DNA from 3 places in the Pseudomonas sp. LBUM1664 genome. Region 2 is predicted to be linked to each of the others. Evidence: predicted binding sites of a transcription regulator. Region 2 holds the regulator's gene; each other region holds the start of a gene.
The links. The regulator sigma-54, encoded in region 2, starts transcription at its own class of promoters, with help from an activator protein. The targets are predictions, from matches to a motif close to ANTGGCATNNANNTTGCTNT.
Positions count from the first base shown of each region.

Region 1 (5,185 bases), 2.9 Mb from region 2:
CTGCCCGGGCTTGGCGAACGCCGGCAGATCGGCACTGATCGACACCGCCGCCACGTTCTTCAACTGTACGCTGCCCGAGCTGTCCGGAACCTTGATGCCGAACTGCGACAACATGTTGTTGAAGGTCTGCAGGGTGAACGGAGTCTGGGTGGTCTGGTCACCAGTGCCGTTGAGGCCCACGACCAGGCCGTAGCCGATCAACTGGTTGGAACGCACGCCGGAAATGCTGGCGATGTCCTTCAGGCGCTCGGCTTGAGCGGTGAAGGCTGCCGACATCACCAGGGCACCGATCAACAGCTGTTTAAGATTCAACCGTTTAAGATTCAACTGGGCCACCTAGAAGGGGAACTTCGCGCTGAGGAAGAAACGGTCGAACCAGCCTGGCTGACTCGCATCGGCGAAAGCACCGGTGCCCGAGTAGGTGATGCGCGCATCGGCCACACGAGTCGACGAAACGGTGTTGTCGGTGGCGATGTCATCGGCGCGAACCATGCCGGAGATGCGCACCAGCTCGTCACCGGAGTTGAGAGTCAGCCACTTCTCGCCACGCACGGCGATGATGCCGTTAGGCAACACGTCGGCGACGGTCACGGTGATCGAACCGGTCAGGCTGTTGCTCTGGTTAGCCTTGCTATCGCCCTTGGTGGCCCGGTCGGAGTTGTAACCGGCGTTGAGGCTCAGGTCGCTGCCACCGAGTGGGTTATTGGTAGTGAGGCTGGAGCCGAACAACGACGTCAGGCCGACGCTGGTATCGCTGGTCTTGTCGATCTCCGACTTGGCGGCCTTGCTGGCCTTGGTGCTCTCGTTCAGGGTGATGGTGATGATGTCACCGACCCGGTATGCCTTGCGGTCGCTGTACAGATTCTGCTCGAAACCGGCCTGGTAGATCGAACCGTTGTTGGCGGCAGCCGGCAACGGCGTGCGCGGCAACACCGGAGCGTAATACGGGTCATTGGGCTTGGCCGTTGGCGCAACACAGCCCGCGAGCGCGGTGATCCCACTCAGTGCCAGAACAGATACGAAGCGATTCATGACCCTACCTCTTGGTGTTGCAGGCGACCTCAGGCCGCCTTACTAGACGTGATTACAGATTCTGCGTAACGAACGAGAGCATCTGGTCGGCGGTGGAGATCACCTTGGAGTTCATTTCGTAGGCGCGCTGGGTGGTGATCATGTTGACCATCTCCTCCACGGTGCTCACGTTGGAGGTTTCCAGGGTGTTCTGCAGCGTGGTACCGAAACCGTTCAGGCCTGGCGTGCCAACTTGCGGCGCGCCGCTGGAGGCGGTTTCCAGGAACAAGTTGTTGCCTGCCGCTTGCAGGCCGCCCGGGTTGATGAAGTCAGCGGTCTGCAGGTTGCCGATCACTTGCGACGCCGCATTGCCCGCCACAGTAACGGACACCGTGCCGTCGCGACCCACGGTGAAGGTCTGGGCGTCGTTCGGGATGACGATGGCCGGCTCCAGGGCGAAACCGCTGGCATTGACGATCTGGCCGGTGGAGTCGAGGTGGAACGTACCGTCACGGGTGTAGGCCGTGGTGCCATCGGGCTGCAGGATCTGGAAGAAACCGCGACCGTCGACGGCCATGTCCAGCGGCTGCTCAGTGGTTTGCAGGCTGCCGGAGTTGAAGTTTTTCTGGGTGCCGACAATGCGCACACCCGTACCCACTTGCAGGCCCGATGGCAATTCGCTGTCCTGGGTCGACTGGGCACCTGGCTGACGCTTGATCTGGTACAGCAGGTCCTGGAATTCAGCGCGATCACGTTTGAAACCCGTGGTCGAGACGTTCGCCAGGTTGTTGGAAATGGTGGTCAGGTTGGTGTCCTGGGCGGACAAACCTGTTTTGGCAACCCATAGAGCCGGAAGCATTCGATTCTCCTCGTACGCCTGTTTTTCGGCGCGACGCTGTAATTAATGATTAGATCTGCAAGACCCGAGCCATGGCTTCGTCGCCTTCTTTAGCGGTGTTCATCATCTTGATGTGAAGCTCGAACTGCTTGGAGAGGGCCAGCACCGACGTCATCTCATCCACCGCATTGACGTTGCTCGCTTCCTGGAAGCCCGACACCAACTGCACGTTGGCGTCGACCGGAGCGGCCTGGCCGTCTTTGGTACGGATCGAGCCGTCCAGGCCCTTGGTCATGTTCTTGAGGTCCGGGTTGACCAGCTTGATGCGGTCAACTTGAGCGACGACGCTCGGGCCTTCGCCCATGGAGCGGATGCTGATGGTGCCGTCCTGGCCGATTTCGATTTTCTGCTCTGGCGGCACGGCGATCGGACCACCGTTGCCCATCACTGCCATGCCGTTACCGGCGCGCAGCACGCCCAGGGCGTCAACGTTGAGGCTGCCGGTGCGCACATAACTTTCACCGCCCTCGGGATTCTGCACAGCCATCCAGCCCGGCCCGCTGACCGCCACGTCGAGGTCACGACCGGTTTCAATCAGCGCACCCGGACTGAAGTCGGTGGCTGGACGCTCGGACATGGCAAATGCCCGCGCCGGAAAGCTGTCGCCAAACACCGGCATCGAGCGCGCCTGCTCCAGGTCTTTCTGAAAACCGTTGGTGGAAATGTTCGCCAGGTTGTTGGCATGAGCCCGTTGCGCCAGTGCGTTCTGGCTGGCACCGGTCATTGCCACATAAAGGTACTTGTCCACTGTCGTTCCTCTGCATGCCGGACGTTTGCCGTCCACTGCTGTACTGCTGAGCCATAAGCAATTTGCAGACCAACTTTTTTCTGGCGCCGCAGGGCCTTGTAAACAAAGGACTTAAGGGATCTGGAGGGATTTTTGAAATGTATCGAAGACGAAAAACCGGCGGTGTTGTGCCGCTTACGGCAAGTACCGGCCTATGACACCTGGCACGATCCCCTGTGGCGAGGGAGCACCACGGCGACAGCTCAGGCGGGGTCCTTGCCCACTTCATACTCGCGCAACTTGTTGGCAATGGTGGTATGGGAAACCCCCAATCGCTTGCCCAGTTGCCGGCTGCTGGGGTGTTCGGAGTACAGGCGCTCCAGCACCGCTTTCTCGAAACGCCCGACGATTTCGTCCAGTCCACCCTCAAGGGAAAAATCGCCAAGGGGTTGGCGCACGCCGTAGTCTGGCAGGCGAATGTGCTCGGCCTTCACCGTCCCGCCGTCGCACAGGGAAACGGCCTGGAACAGCACGTTTTCCAGTTGTCGGACGTTGCCCGGCCAGTGGTAGTGACTGAGGCGGTCCATCGCCGCCGGGGCCAGTTTCGGCAGTGGACAGCCAATCTGGCGACTGGCCTGGTCAAGAAAATGCTCCACCAACGGCGTCAGGCCATCGAGGCATTCGCGCAACGGCGGTATGTGCAGGGAAAGCACGTTCAGGCGGTGGTACAAATCCTGACGGAATTCCCCCCGGGCGCAGAGCTCGGACAAGTCGACCTGGGTTGCGCAAATCACCCGGACGTCCAGGTACACCTCTTCATCACTGCCTACACGACGGAAGCAACCGTCCTGCAAAAAGCGCAGCAGTTTCACCTGCAAGCGCGGGCTCATTTCCCCGACTCCGTCGAGAAACAGCGTTCCCCCGGACGTCAACTCCAGCAGACCGAGCTTACCTTCCGCACGAGCGCCTTCGAACGCTCCGGGGCCGTAGCCAAACAGTTCGGTCTCGGCCATGGACTCCGGCAGCCCGGCACAGTTGAGCGCCATCAGCGGTGATTGCCCCCGCGGGCTCGCCAGGTGACAGGCGCGGGCCAGCAATTCCTTGCCGGTGCCGGTTTCGCCTTCTATCAACAGCGGCGCATCCAGCGGCGCCATGCGCCGGGCCTCCCGAACCACCGCCGCCATCACCTTCGAACTCTGGAAAATACTGTCGAAACCACGCAGTTCCTGCTTGCGCACGTTATAGATACGCTCGCCCACCCGGTCAGCCCGATGCAGCGTCAGTACCGCCCCGGCCATGGCCTCGCTGTCGTCGTGCTCCGATTGCAGCGGGGCGATATCGGCCAAAAACACATCACCCTTGACCTTGACCCTTAGCCCGTTGATGCGCGACTGGTTGGCGCGAACCAGTTCCGGCAGGTCGAAATCCTCGGCATACCGGGACAGGGGAATCCCCGGCACCTCGTCCACCCGCACCCCGAGCAACTGCGCCGCCGCCCGATTGGCCGCGACGATGGAGCCGCCCATGTCGATGGACAACACCGGAAACTCCAGGGCGCCGAGCAGCGCATTGAGCTCCATATGCCGACGTTCGCTGGGCATCAGCCCTACGCGCTTGACGCCGAACACCCCGGCAATGCCTTCGAATTTCGGACGCAACGCCTGAAACTGAATATTGATCAGGTTCGGGCAGTGCAGGTAAATCGCATTGCCATGCTCGCCACCCACTTCGCCGCGGGCGACGTTGATGCCGTATTCCATGAGCAGGTTGAGGATGTCTCGCAGGATGCCGATGCGGTTCTGGCAATGGACTTTGATGCGCATAAAAAGGCCCGATGCGTATTAAAGAGAGAGGCACGTCCGGCGTTTTTCTGCCTGAGCGCATAAATAATCGTCAAGATTATGTGACAGCTGTAGGCCGATTCCCACCTGAAAATCGCTACAGCGCGGGATAGCCACCCAATCCGTAACGAAAACTTTACGAAACTCCGATCCGTCGGCCTTATGGAACACCGCTTGTCTACTGCGCACACGCCTGCCTCGGGTTATCTCTAATGCATCGCTGGACATAACAACAACACGCCTTCCCTTGAGGGAAATCAGCAGGAGAGCAGCATGAAGCAGACGCAGTACGTGGCCCGCGAGCCCGATGCGCAAGGTTTTATCCACTACCCCGCCGAAGAACATGCGGTGTGGAATACGCTGATCACCCGCCAGCTGAAAGTCATCGAAGGCCGTGCTTGCCAGGAATACCTGGACGGCATCGACAAGCTTGGCCTGCCCCACGACCGCATCCCGCAGTTGGGTGAGATCAACAAAGTGCTCGGCGAGACCACGGGCTGGCAAGTCGCCCGGGTACCGGCGCTGATTCCCTTCCAGACCTTCTTCGAATTACTCGCCAGCAAACAGTTTCCAGTCGCGACCTTCATTCGTACCCGTGAAGAACTGGATTACCTGCAAGAGCCGGATATTTTCCACGAGATCTTCGGCCACTGTCCGCTGCTGACCAATCCCTGGTTTGCCGAATTCACCCACACCTACGGCAAACTC
Region 1 covers NZ_CP166791.1:1,805,865-1,811,049, reverse strand. The annotation lists gene ACA047_RS08665 (flagellar basal body P-ring protein FlgI) at 1-276, opposite strand, end outside; gene flgH (flagellar basal body L-ring protein FlgH) at 337-1,032, opposite strand; gene flgG (flagellar basal-body rod protein FlgG) at 1,085-1,870, opposite strand; gene ACA047_RS08650 (flagellar basal body rod protein FlgF) at 1,920-2,657, opposite strand; gene ACA047_RS08645 (sigma-54-dependent transcriptional regulator) at 2,900-4,459, opposite strand; gene phhA (phenylalanine 4-monooxygenase) at 4,751-5,185, shown strand, end outside.
Region 1: the regulator sigma-54 is predicted to act here: its motif matches at 2,712-2,731, upstream of ACA047_RS08650 (flagellar basal body rod protein FlgF).

Region 2 (5,185 bases):
ACGGGAATGAAAGCGTATTTGAAGGAAAGCAGGATACACCTGCTATCGAACGTAAGAGGACAGTATGAAGCTCGCTAAAACCCTCCCTATTTTGCTCAGTCTGGGCGCAGCACTGGGAAGCGCGAGCGCCTGGGCCCTTCCCAACGACCGCGACCAACCTATCCGTATCCAGGCCGACGACGCTCAGCTGGACGACAAGAACGGTGTAGCCACCTATAAAGGCGATGTGATCATCACCCAAGGCACGATGAAGGTCACCGGCAATACCGTGACCATCACTCGCACCCCGACCGGCGATATCGACGTGGTGACCTCGGTGGGCAACCTGGCCTATTTCGAGCAGATGCAAACCGCGGGCGACACCAAGCCCGTGCAGGGCTACGGGGTGACTATCCAGTATCACGCTTCCCAAGATCGCGTTGTACTGATCGACCGCGCCAAGGTCATCGACAAAGACGGCAACACCACCCAAGGCGAGAAAATCGTCTACGACACGAACAAAAAACTGGCCAGCGCCGGTCGTGCCACGGGTAACAAGGTGACCGAGCAGCGCCCACGGATCGACATGGTGATCCAGCCTAAAAAGAAAACCGAGCAGAAGGCCCAGTAATGGCAACTCTGAAAGCTCAGCACCTGGCCAAGAGCTACAAGAGCCGTCAAGTCGTACGTGACGTCAGCCTGTCCATCGACAGCGGCCAGATCGTCGGCCTGCTCGGCCCCAACGGCGCGGGCAAGACTACCTGCTTCTACATGATCGTCGGCCTGGTCCAGGCCGATCAGGGTCGCGTGCTGATCGACGACCTGGACGTCAGCCACCAGCCGATGCACGGCCGGGCAAAGGCCGGTATCGGCTATCTGCCGCAAGAAGCGTCGATCTTCCGCAAACTGTCGGTTGCCGACAACATCATGGCGATCCTCGAGACCCGCAAGGAGCTCGACAAGGCTGGCCGCCGCCAGGAGCTGGAAAGCCTGTTGCAGGAATTCCACATCAACCACATTCGCGACAACCTGGGTATGAGCCTGTCCGGTGGCGAACGGCGACGCGTGGAAATTGCCCGCGCCCTGGCCACCGCACCGAAATTCATCCTGCTCGACGAACCGTTCGCCGGTGTGGATCCGATCTCGGTGGGCGACATCAAGCAGATCATCCACCACCTCAAGGCCAAGGGGATCGGCGTGCTGATCACCGACCACAACGTGCGTGAGACGCTGGATATCTGTGAAACCGCCTATATCGTCAATGACGGCCAGCTGATCGCCGAAGGCGACTCCGCCACCATCCTGGCCAATGAACTGGTCAAGGAAGTGTATCTGGGCCATGAGTTCCGCCTGTAAGCACAAAGTGTCTGGCGAATCGCCCGGGCGTCGTTTAATTTTATTACGGCGACGCCCTAGGCAAACACTCCAGTTTCAGGCATATAATTTGCTTATGTTTGGCGCTTCGGCGCCCTGTAGTGGATGGCGCATGTGCGCCGGCGAATTAAGGTGTTAAGCCCCAGCCATGAAACCATCGCTAGTCTTGAGAATGGGCCAGCAGCTGACGATGACACCGCAGCTGCAACAGGCCATCCGCCTGCTCCAATTGTCGACCCTGGACCTGCAACAGGAAATCCAGGAGGCCCTGGAGTCCAATCCGATGCTCGAACGCCAGGAAGAAGGCGACGACTTCGACAACACCGATCCGCTGGCCGACAACGTCGAGCAAAAAACCAGTACCGAAATCCCGGAACCGTCCTACCAGGAAGCCGCCCCGACGGTGGATAACCTTGAGGATGGCGAATGGAACGAACGCATCCCCAATGACCTGCCGGTGGACACGGCCTGGGAAGACGTCTACCAGACCAGCGCCAGCAGCCTGCCAAGCGGCGATGACGACGAGTGGGACTTCACCACCCGCACCTCCGCTGGCGAGAGCCTGCAAAGCCATCTGCTGTGGCAGCTGAACCTGTCGCCGATGTCCGACACCGATCGCCTGATCGCCGTGACCCTGATCGATTGCATCAATAATCAGGGCTACCTGGACGAAACGCTCGAAGAAATCCTCGAAGCCTTCGACCCCGAGCTGGACATCGAACTGGACGAGATCGAAGCCGTCCTGCACCGCATTCAGCAATTCGAGCCGGCCGGCATCGGCGCCCGTAACCTGGGCGAGTGCCTGCTGCTGCAACTGCGCCAGTTATCCGCCAAGACGCCTTGGCTGGCCGAAGCCAAGCGGCTGGTCACCGATTACATCGACCTGCTGGGTGGTCGCGACTACAGCCAACTGATGCGGCGCATGAAGCTCAAGGAAGATGAACTGCGCCAGGTGATCGAACTGGTCCAGAGCCTCAACCCGCGCCCGGGCTCGCAGATCGAGTCCACCGAACCCGAATACGTGGTGCCCGACGTGATCGTGCGCAAGCACAACGATCGCTGGCTGGTGGAACTGAACCAGGAATCGGTGCCCAAGCTGCGGGTCAACGCCCAGTACGCAGGCTTTGTAAGGCGCGCTGACACCAGCGCCGACAACACCTTCATGCGCAACCAGTTGCAGGAAGCGCGCTGGTTCATCAAGAGCCTGCAAAGTCGCAACGAAACCTTGATGAAAGTAGCCACCCAGATCGTCGAGCATCAGCGCGGCTTCCTGGAGTACGGCGACGAAGCGATGAAACCGTTGGTCCTGCATGACATCGCCGAGGCGGTTGGCATGCACGAGTCGACGATTTCGCGGGTGACCACCCAGAAATTCATGCATACCCCTCGGGGCATCTATGAATTGAAATACTTTTTCTCCAGCCACGTCAGCACCTCCGAAGGCGGTGAATGCTCGTCCACGGCCATCCGCGCGATCATCAAAAAACTGGTAGCGGCGGAAAATCAGAAAAAGCCGTTGAGTGACAGCAAGATCGCTGGTTTACTGGAGGCACAAGGCATTCAGGTGGCCCGCCGTACCGTCGCCAAATACCGCGAATCCTTAGGGATCGCACCTTCGAGCGAACGCAAGCGGTTGATGTAACAGGCCACGCCACAGCGTTCCAGTGGCAGGTATTTCTGCCTGCCGCTTTATGCACTGGCAACGAAGGAGAAGCTGTATGCAAGTCAACATCAGTGGACACCAACTGGAAGTGACCGAGCCCCTGCGCACCTACATCGGCGAAAAACTCGACCGATTAGAAAGGCATTTCGACAAGATCACCAACGTGCAAGTCACGATGAACGTCGAGAAGCTGCTGCAGAAAATCGAAGCCACGCTGCATATCCCCGGCGGAGAAGTGGTCGCCAACGCGGAGCACACCGACATGTACGCCGCAATTGACCTGCTGACCGACAAGCTGGATCGCCAACTCAAAAAGCATAAGGAAAAGACCCAAAGCCTCCTTCAGGGCGCAACCGGTCGTTAACCCCCCCAATCCATGATCCGACTAGAATCCATCCTGACCCCCGGCCGTTCCCTGGTGAACGTGCCGGGTGGCAGTAAAAAGAAAGCCCTAGAACAAATCGCCGACCTGATCGGCCGCGAAGTGCCGGACCTGAAAAGGCAGGACGTCTTCGAGGCCTTGATCGCCCGTGAAAAACTCGGTTCCACCGGTTTTGGCAACGGCATCGCCATCCCTCACTGCCGCCTCAAAGGTTGTACCGCGCCAATCAGCGCGCTGTTGCACCTTGAAGCCGCCATAGATTTCGACGCCATCGACGGCGCACCGGTCGACCTGCTGTTTGTACTGCTGGTTCCGGAAGCGGCGACCGATGCGCACCTTGAGCTGCTGCGCCAGATCGCCAGCATGCTGGACCGCAAGGAAGTACGCGAAAAACTGCGCAGCGCACCGAGCAACCAGGCCTTGTATCAGGTAGTCCTGGACGAGCAGAGCGGTCATTAACATGCGCATGATCATCGTCAGTGGCCGCTCCGGCTCCGGTAAAAGCACCGCCCTCAATGTGCTTGAGGACAGCGGCTACTATTGCATCGACAACCTGCCAGCCGGCCTGCTGCCGGAACTGGCCGAGCGCGCCCTGATCCACACCGAACTGGCGCAACCCTTGGTGGCGGTGTCCATCGATGCACGCAACCTGCCGAGCCATCTGTCGCGGTTTCCTGAACTGCTCGAGGAAGTGCGCAACCGGCATATCCAGTGCGATGTGCTGTACCTGGATGCCGATGAAGAGACACTGCTCAAGCGCTTTTCCGAAACCCGCCGGCGCCACCCGCTGAGCAACGCCAGCCGCTCCCTGGCCGAAGCCATCCATGACGAAAGCCAGCTGCTGAGTCCGATCGCCGACCTGGCGGACCTGAAGGTCAACACCACGAACCTGAACCTGTATCAGTTGCGCGACACCATCAAGTTGCGCCTGCTGAACCAGCCGGAGCCGGGCACGGCGTTCCTGGTGGAGTCGTTCGGTTTCAAGCGTGGCATGCCGGTAGACGCCGACCTGGTGTTCGATGTGCGCTGCCTGCCCAACCCTTATTGGAAACCGGAATTGCGTGAGCAATCCGGGCTCGACCAGCCGGTGGTCGACTACCTGGCTGCCCAGCCGGATGTCGAGGACATGTATCAGGACATCTCCAGCTACCTGCTCAAATGGCTGCCCCGCTTCGCCGCGAGCAACCGTGCCTACGTCACAATCGCCATCGGCTGTACCGGAGGCCATCACCGCTCCGTCTACCTGACCGAACGCCTGGGTCAGCTCCTGCAACAATCCCTGAAGAACGTCCAGGTTCGCCACCGCGACCTCAGCTAAAGGATTCACATCGCGATGCCTGCTCAGGAAATTGAAATCATCAACAAGCTGGGTCTGCATGCCCGTGCGTCGGCCAAGTTCGTCGGGGTTGCAGGCCAGTTCAAGGACACCAGCATCAGAGTCGGCCGCACGCCGGAGTCCACGATCGACGGTAAAAGCATCATGGCGATGATGATGCTCGCCGCCGGCAAGGGCACCAAGATCTACCTGGAAACTGAAGGTGAGCAGGCACAAGAAGCAATGGATGCGCTGAAGGCCCTGATCAACAACTTTTTCGACGAAGGTGGATAACCCCACCCCCTGTTGCTCTGTTCGACTATCAGGCCAACGCCGTATCCATCACCATCATCAAACAAAACCCCACCAGCAACCCCAGGCTCGCCAGCTTCTCGTGACCGTTGCGACGGGATTCGGGAATGACCTCATGGGTCACCACCAGCAACATCGCCCCGGCCGCAAGCGCCAGCCC
Region 2 covers NZ_CP166791.1:5,299,286-5,304,470, forward strand. The annotation lists gene lptC (LPS export ABC transporter periplasmic protein LptC) at 1-78, shown strand, start outside; gene lptA (lipopolysaccharide transport periplasmic protein LptA) at 65-610, shown strand; gene lptB (LPS export ABC transporter ATP-binding protein) at 610-1,335, shown strand; gene ACA047_RS24790 (RNA polymerase factor sigma-54) at 1,502-2,995, shown strand; gene hpf (ribosome hibernation-promoting factor, HPF/YfiA family) at 3,072-3,380, shown strand; gene ptsN (PTS IIA-like nitrogen regulatory protein PtsN) at 3,393-3,857, shown strand; gene rapZ (RNase adapter RapZ) at 3,859-4,716, shown strand; gene ACA047_RS24810 (HPr family phosphocarrier protein) at 4,732-5,007, shown strand; gene ACA047_RS24815 (ZIP family metal transporter) at 5,036-5,185, opposite strand, start outside.

Region 3 (5,185 bases), 1.3 Mb from region 2:
CGCCGGATCGGCGTTCTCGTTGATGGTCAACGAAGCCGAGGTATGCTGCAGCCACAGATGCAACAGACCGACACGACACGCCTGGAGTTCAGGCAGGCCGGCGAGTAACTCGTCCGTTACCAGATGAAAGCCCCGAGGCCTTGCCCGCAGGGTTATCAGCGTCTGTTGCCACATACAGATCTCCGCACGTTCGGCGCGCATTCTAGCGCGCTCTGAAAAAAAACAAAGGGCCTAATACTCTTGCTTCGATGTAAGCCTTTGGCGGTAGAAAAACCCATGTCGCCTACACAACAAAAGCCGTCGGAAAAACCAGCTCCCTCTGTGAGCAATGACAAATTACAGACAAAAAAATGCCCGGCGAACCGGGCATTTTTTTTGTGCGTGGTGCTTACAGGTTGTAGCCACGTTCGTTGTGCTGGGCCAGATCCAGGCCCACGGCCTCTTCTTCCTCGGAGATACGCAGACCCATGACGGCGTCCAAGACCTTGAGGATGATGAAGGTAACGATCGCGGTATAGACCACTGTGAAGCCCACACCCTTGAATTGAATCCACACTTGCGCGCCGATGTCAGTCACGGTGCCGAAGCCACCCAAGGCCGGCGCTGCGAACACGCCGGTCAGGATCGCGCCGAGGATGCCGCCAATGCCATGCACGCCGAAGGCGTCCAGGGAGTCGTCATAGCCGAGTTTGCGCTTAAGGGTGGTGGCGCAGAAGAAGCACACCACGCCCGCCGCCAGGCCGATGACCAGGGCGCCCATCGGGCCCACGGTGCCGGCAGCCGGCGTAATCGCAACCAGACCCGCCACCACGCCTGAGGCAATGCCCAGTGCGCTTGGCTTGCCGTGGGTGATCCACTCGGCAAACATCCAGCCCAGCGCCGCCGCAGCGGTGGCAATCTGGGTAACCAGCATCGCCATGCCAGCGGTGCCGTTGGCGGCGACGGCAGAACCGGCGTTGAAGCCGAACCAGCCGACCCACAGCATGGCTGCGCCCATCAGGGTGTAACCCAGGTTATGCGGCGCCATTGGCGTAGTCGGGAAGCCTTTGCGCTTACCCAATACCAGGCACGCCACCAGGCCTGCGACACCGGCGTTGATGTGCACCACGGTGCCGCCAGCGAAGTCCAGCACGCCCCAGTCCCACAGCAGGCCGCCGTTGCCGGACCAGACCATGTGTGCAATCGGTGCATACACCAGGGTGAACCACACGCCCATGAAGATCAGCATGGCGGAGAACTTCATCCGCTCGGCAAACGCGCCGACGATCAGGGCCGGGGTGATGATGGCGAAGGTCATCTGGAAGGTGATGAACACCGCTTCAGGGAACAGCGCCGTCGGGCCGGTCAGGCTGGCCGGGGTAACACCCGCCAGGAACGCCTTGCCCAAGCCGCCGACAAAGGAGTTGAAGTTGACGACGCCTTGCTCCATGCCCGTGGTGTCGAACGCGATACTGTAGCCATAAATGACCCACAGAATGCTGATCAGACCGGTAATGGCAAAGCACTGCATCATCACGGAAAGAAGGTTTTTCGACCGAACCATGCCGCCGTAGAACAGCGCCAGGCCTGGGATGGTCATGAACAGTACAAGTATCGTGGCAGTCAGCATCCAGGCGGTGTCGCCGGAGTTCAGGACTGGGGCTGCCGCTTCTTCTGCCATGGCCAGGCCAGGCATTGCGAAGGACAACAGGGCTCCTAGCCCTGCGAATTTACGCAGAGTCATATTGTTTTCTCCTGGGGCGTTGGGTTTGGCGACTTAGATGGCGTCGGTATCGGTTTCGCCGGTACGGATGCGAATAGCCTGTTCCAGATTGACCACAAAGATCTTTCCGTCACCAATCTTGCCGGTGTTGGCCGCCTTGGTGATCGCCTCGATAACCCGGTCAAGATCCTTGTCGTCAATGGCGACATCGATCTTCACCTTGGGCAGGAAATCGACCACGTATTCCGCGCCGCGATACAGCTCGGTGTGACCTTTCTGCCGACCGAAGCCTTTGACCTCAGTAACGGTAATGCCCTGCACGCCGATCTCGGACAACGACTCGCGCACGTCGTCCAACTTGAACGGCTTGATGATGGCAGTGACTAGTTTCATGAAACTTTCTCCCGAATTGGTGGACTTGCCCCAGGAAAACAAACCCGACTCAAGTCTAAGCGCAGTGCCTGGCTTTGTAACGCATCGTCGGCCCAACTTACCCGACTGGTGCCAGTTAACCTTTCCTGACGAAACTCCCCGCTCCGCCTGCTGCACTGCATTCGTCACAGCGACTGCATCAGTGCATGGGTCATCAGCCTCTAAGCAGAAAGCTTGCCATCTGTACCCAAACCCTCTGATTTCAATCCTTTACTCATTGTGCCGGCTCGCGGCGCGCCTCGAACCGGGGCGATACGCACAACAACAGTGCAGTCATGCCCGCCCCGGTGCGCGAAAAGCGTGCATCTCTTGCTTGCGAATTGACTATAGACACTGCGTGGTACACTGCCCGCCATTGTTTTCAGGACACCTGCCATGCTTGCGCCCAAAGACCTCCTCGACGCCCTGAGCGGCCACGCCTCCCGCCTCTTGAGCGGCGACACCCCACTCCCTAAAAGCGAAATCGAAAGCCAGCTCAAGGCCCTCCTGCAAAGCGGGTTCAGCAAGCTGGACCTGGTGAGCCGGGAAGAATTCGATAGCCAGATGGTGGTGCTGGCCCGAACACGGGCACGGTTGGAGAGTTTGGAGGCGAAGGTGGCGGAGTTGGAGGCGAAGCTCGGGGCTGAGGCCGAATAACGTCGGTACGATTCCCTGTGCTGGAATGCTTTGCGACTGTTTCAGGATTCTCTGAACCCAAAAACCCCACGCCATTAGCGTGGGATTCGCCCTTACCTGCTACCCGCAACATCCTGCCAAAATTTCCCCCTTCAAGTGCCGCGCCGAAGCGCCGCCCCACGACTAACCTTCAGGAACCGCAGGATGCGGCGTCCTATTCACCTCAAGGAACGATTCATGTCGCTCGCCATTGTCCACAGCCGCGCCCAAGTGGGGGTGGAGGCTCCTGCCGTTACCGTTGAAGTCCATCTGGCCAATGGCTTGCCGTCGCTGACGATGGTTGGTTTGCCGGAAGCGGCAGTGAAGGAAAGCAAGGACCGGGTGCGCAGTGCGATCATCAATTCGGGTCTGAATTTCCCGGCGCGGCGCATCACGTTGAACCTGGCACCGGCGGATCTGCCGAAGGACGGTGGGCGGTTCGATCTGGCGATTGCCTTGGGGATCCTGGCGGCCAGCGTGCAAGTGCCGACCCTGATGCTGGACGACGTGGAATGCCTCGGCGAACTGGCGTTATCCGGCGCGGTGCGGCCGGTGCGTGGGGTATTGCCCGCAGCGCTGGCGGCGCGCAAGGCCGGGCGTACGCTGGTGGTGCCGCGGGCGAATGCCGAAGAAGCCTGCCTGGCGTCGGGACTGAAGGTGATTGCCGTGGATCATCTGCTCGAAGCGGTGGCGCACTTTAACGGCCACTCTGCGATCGAGTTTTTTGCGTCCAACGGGCTGCTCTCGGCCAGCAAACCCTACCCGGACCTGAATGAAGTACAAGGCCAGGTCGGGGCCAAGCGTGCGTTGCTGATCGCCGCTGCGGGGGCTCATAACCTCTTATTCAGCGGGCCACCGGGCACAGGCAAGACCCTGCTGGCGAGCCGTCTGCCAGGGCTGTTGCCGCCGTTGGCTGAAAGTGAGGCCCTGGAAGTCGCGGCGATTCAGTCGGTCGCCAGTTGCGTGCCGTTGAGCCATTGGCCGCAACGCCCGTTTCGCCAGCCACACCACTCGGCTTCCGGTGCGGCGCTGGTGGGCGGTGGGTCCAAACCTCAACCAGGGGAAATCACCCTCGCCCACCATGGCGTGCTGTTTCTGGATGAACTGCCGGAGTTCGACCGCAAGGTGTTGGAAGTCTTGAGAGAACCGCTGGAGTCAGGCCACATCGTGGTTTCTCGCGCCCGTGATCGAGTGCGTTTTCCGGCGCGCTTCCAGTTGGTGGCGGCGATGAATCCCTGCCCCTGTGGATACCTTGGCGAGCCCAGCGGCCGTTGCTCCTGTACACCGGACATGGTGCAGCGCTACCGCAATAAGCTCTCCAGCCCCCTGCTGGATCGTATCGACTTACACCTGACTGTCGCCCGGGAAGCCACGGCGTTGAACCCCAAGAGCGAACCTGGTGACGATACGGCCACCGTGGCCGAGCAGGTAGCCCAAGCCCGTGACCGTCAGCAAAAACGCCAGGGCTGTGCCAACGCATTCCTGGATCTGCCGGGTTTGCGTCGACACTGCCAACTGTCCACAGCCGATGAGACGTGGCTGGAAACCGCTTGTGAACGGCTGACCTTGTCGCTGCGAGCTGCCCACCGCTTGCTCAAGGTCGCCCGGACGCTGGCGGACCTTGAGCAAGCGGGGCATATCAGCCGGGAGCACCTGGCTGAAGCCTTGCAGTATCGACCCGCTACACCTTGAACCTCATCATGGTTTGGTCAAGTCCACCAGCGGCGTATCCCGTACCTCGGTTTCCCGGCCGCTCTGGATTTCATCGATGCGCTTGAGCGCTTTATCCACCGCGCCCTTGTCCACCAGCAGGCTGTAGTGGATCTGGAATTGCTTCTGCTCTTTCGCCGCGATGGTGGGCACCAGGCCCAGTGGTCGCTGATAGTGGCGGTTATAGGAAAAACTAGTACCCGGTTCCAGCCCGGTCACGTAGCCCTGACCCTGGGTATCGGTGTTTTTCCACAGGGAGAACACGGGAAGCGTCCCGGTGTTGAAACCCACCGACACACCGAGGCTGCCGGCCTTGTTATGCAACACGGTGAGCGTGTCGCCCTTGGCGTCGGCGTACGGCACGACGTTATAGACGGTTTCGTCGTAATCCTTGGTTGGGGCTCGGTAGGTTTGCCAATCGGGCAAATCGCCCTTGGCCTTGTCATTGAACGGCGAGACCTGTTTGACCGGTGCCGCGAAGCGAGCGCCCTGCTCCAGGAACGGGGTGCTGAAATTGCTGTGATAGAGCGCCTGGTATTCCTTCGGATAGTCGCCGTTGTTGGTCAGTGTGTCGTTGAGGGCGAAGGTCACGCTGCCAGGTTCGGTGACCAGTTCGGTCTGGACCGAGAAGTCGACCTTCTTGAAGGCCTGCTCCTTTAGCTCACCCCGCAGAGTAATGGCGTATGG
Region 3 covers NZ_CP166791.1:205,607-210,791, reverse strand. The annotation lists gene ACA047_RS00950 (secondary thiamine-phosphate synthase enzyme YjbQ) at 1-174, opposite strand, end outside; gene ACA047_RS00945 (ammonium transporter) at 389-1,723, opposite strand; gene glnK (P-II family nitrogen regulator) at 1,757-2,095, opposite strand; gene ACA047_RS00935 (accessory factor UbiK family protein) at 2,510-2,770, shown strand; gene ACA047_RS00930 (YifB family Mg chelatase-like AAA ATPase) at 2,987-4,480, shown strand; gene ACA047_RS00925 (aldose 1-epimerase family protein) at 4,487-5,185, opposite strand, start outside.
Region 3: the regulator sigma-54 is predicted to act here: its motif matches at 2,297-2,316, upstream of glnK (P-II family nitrogen regulator).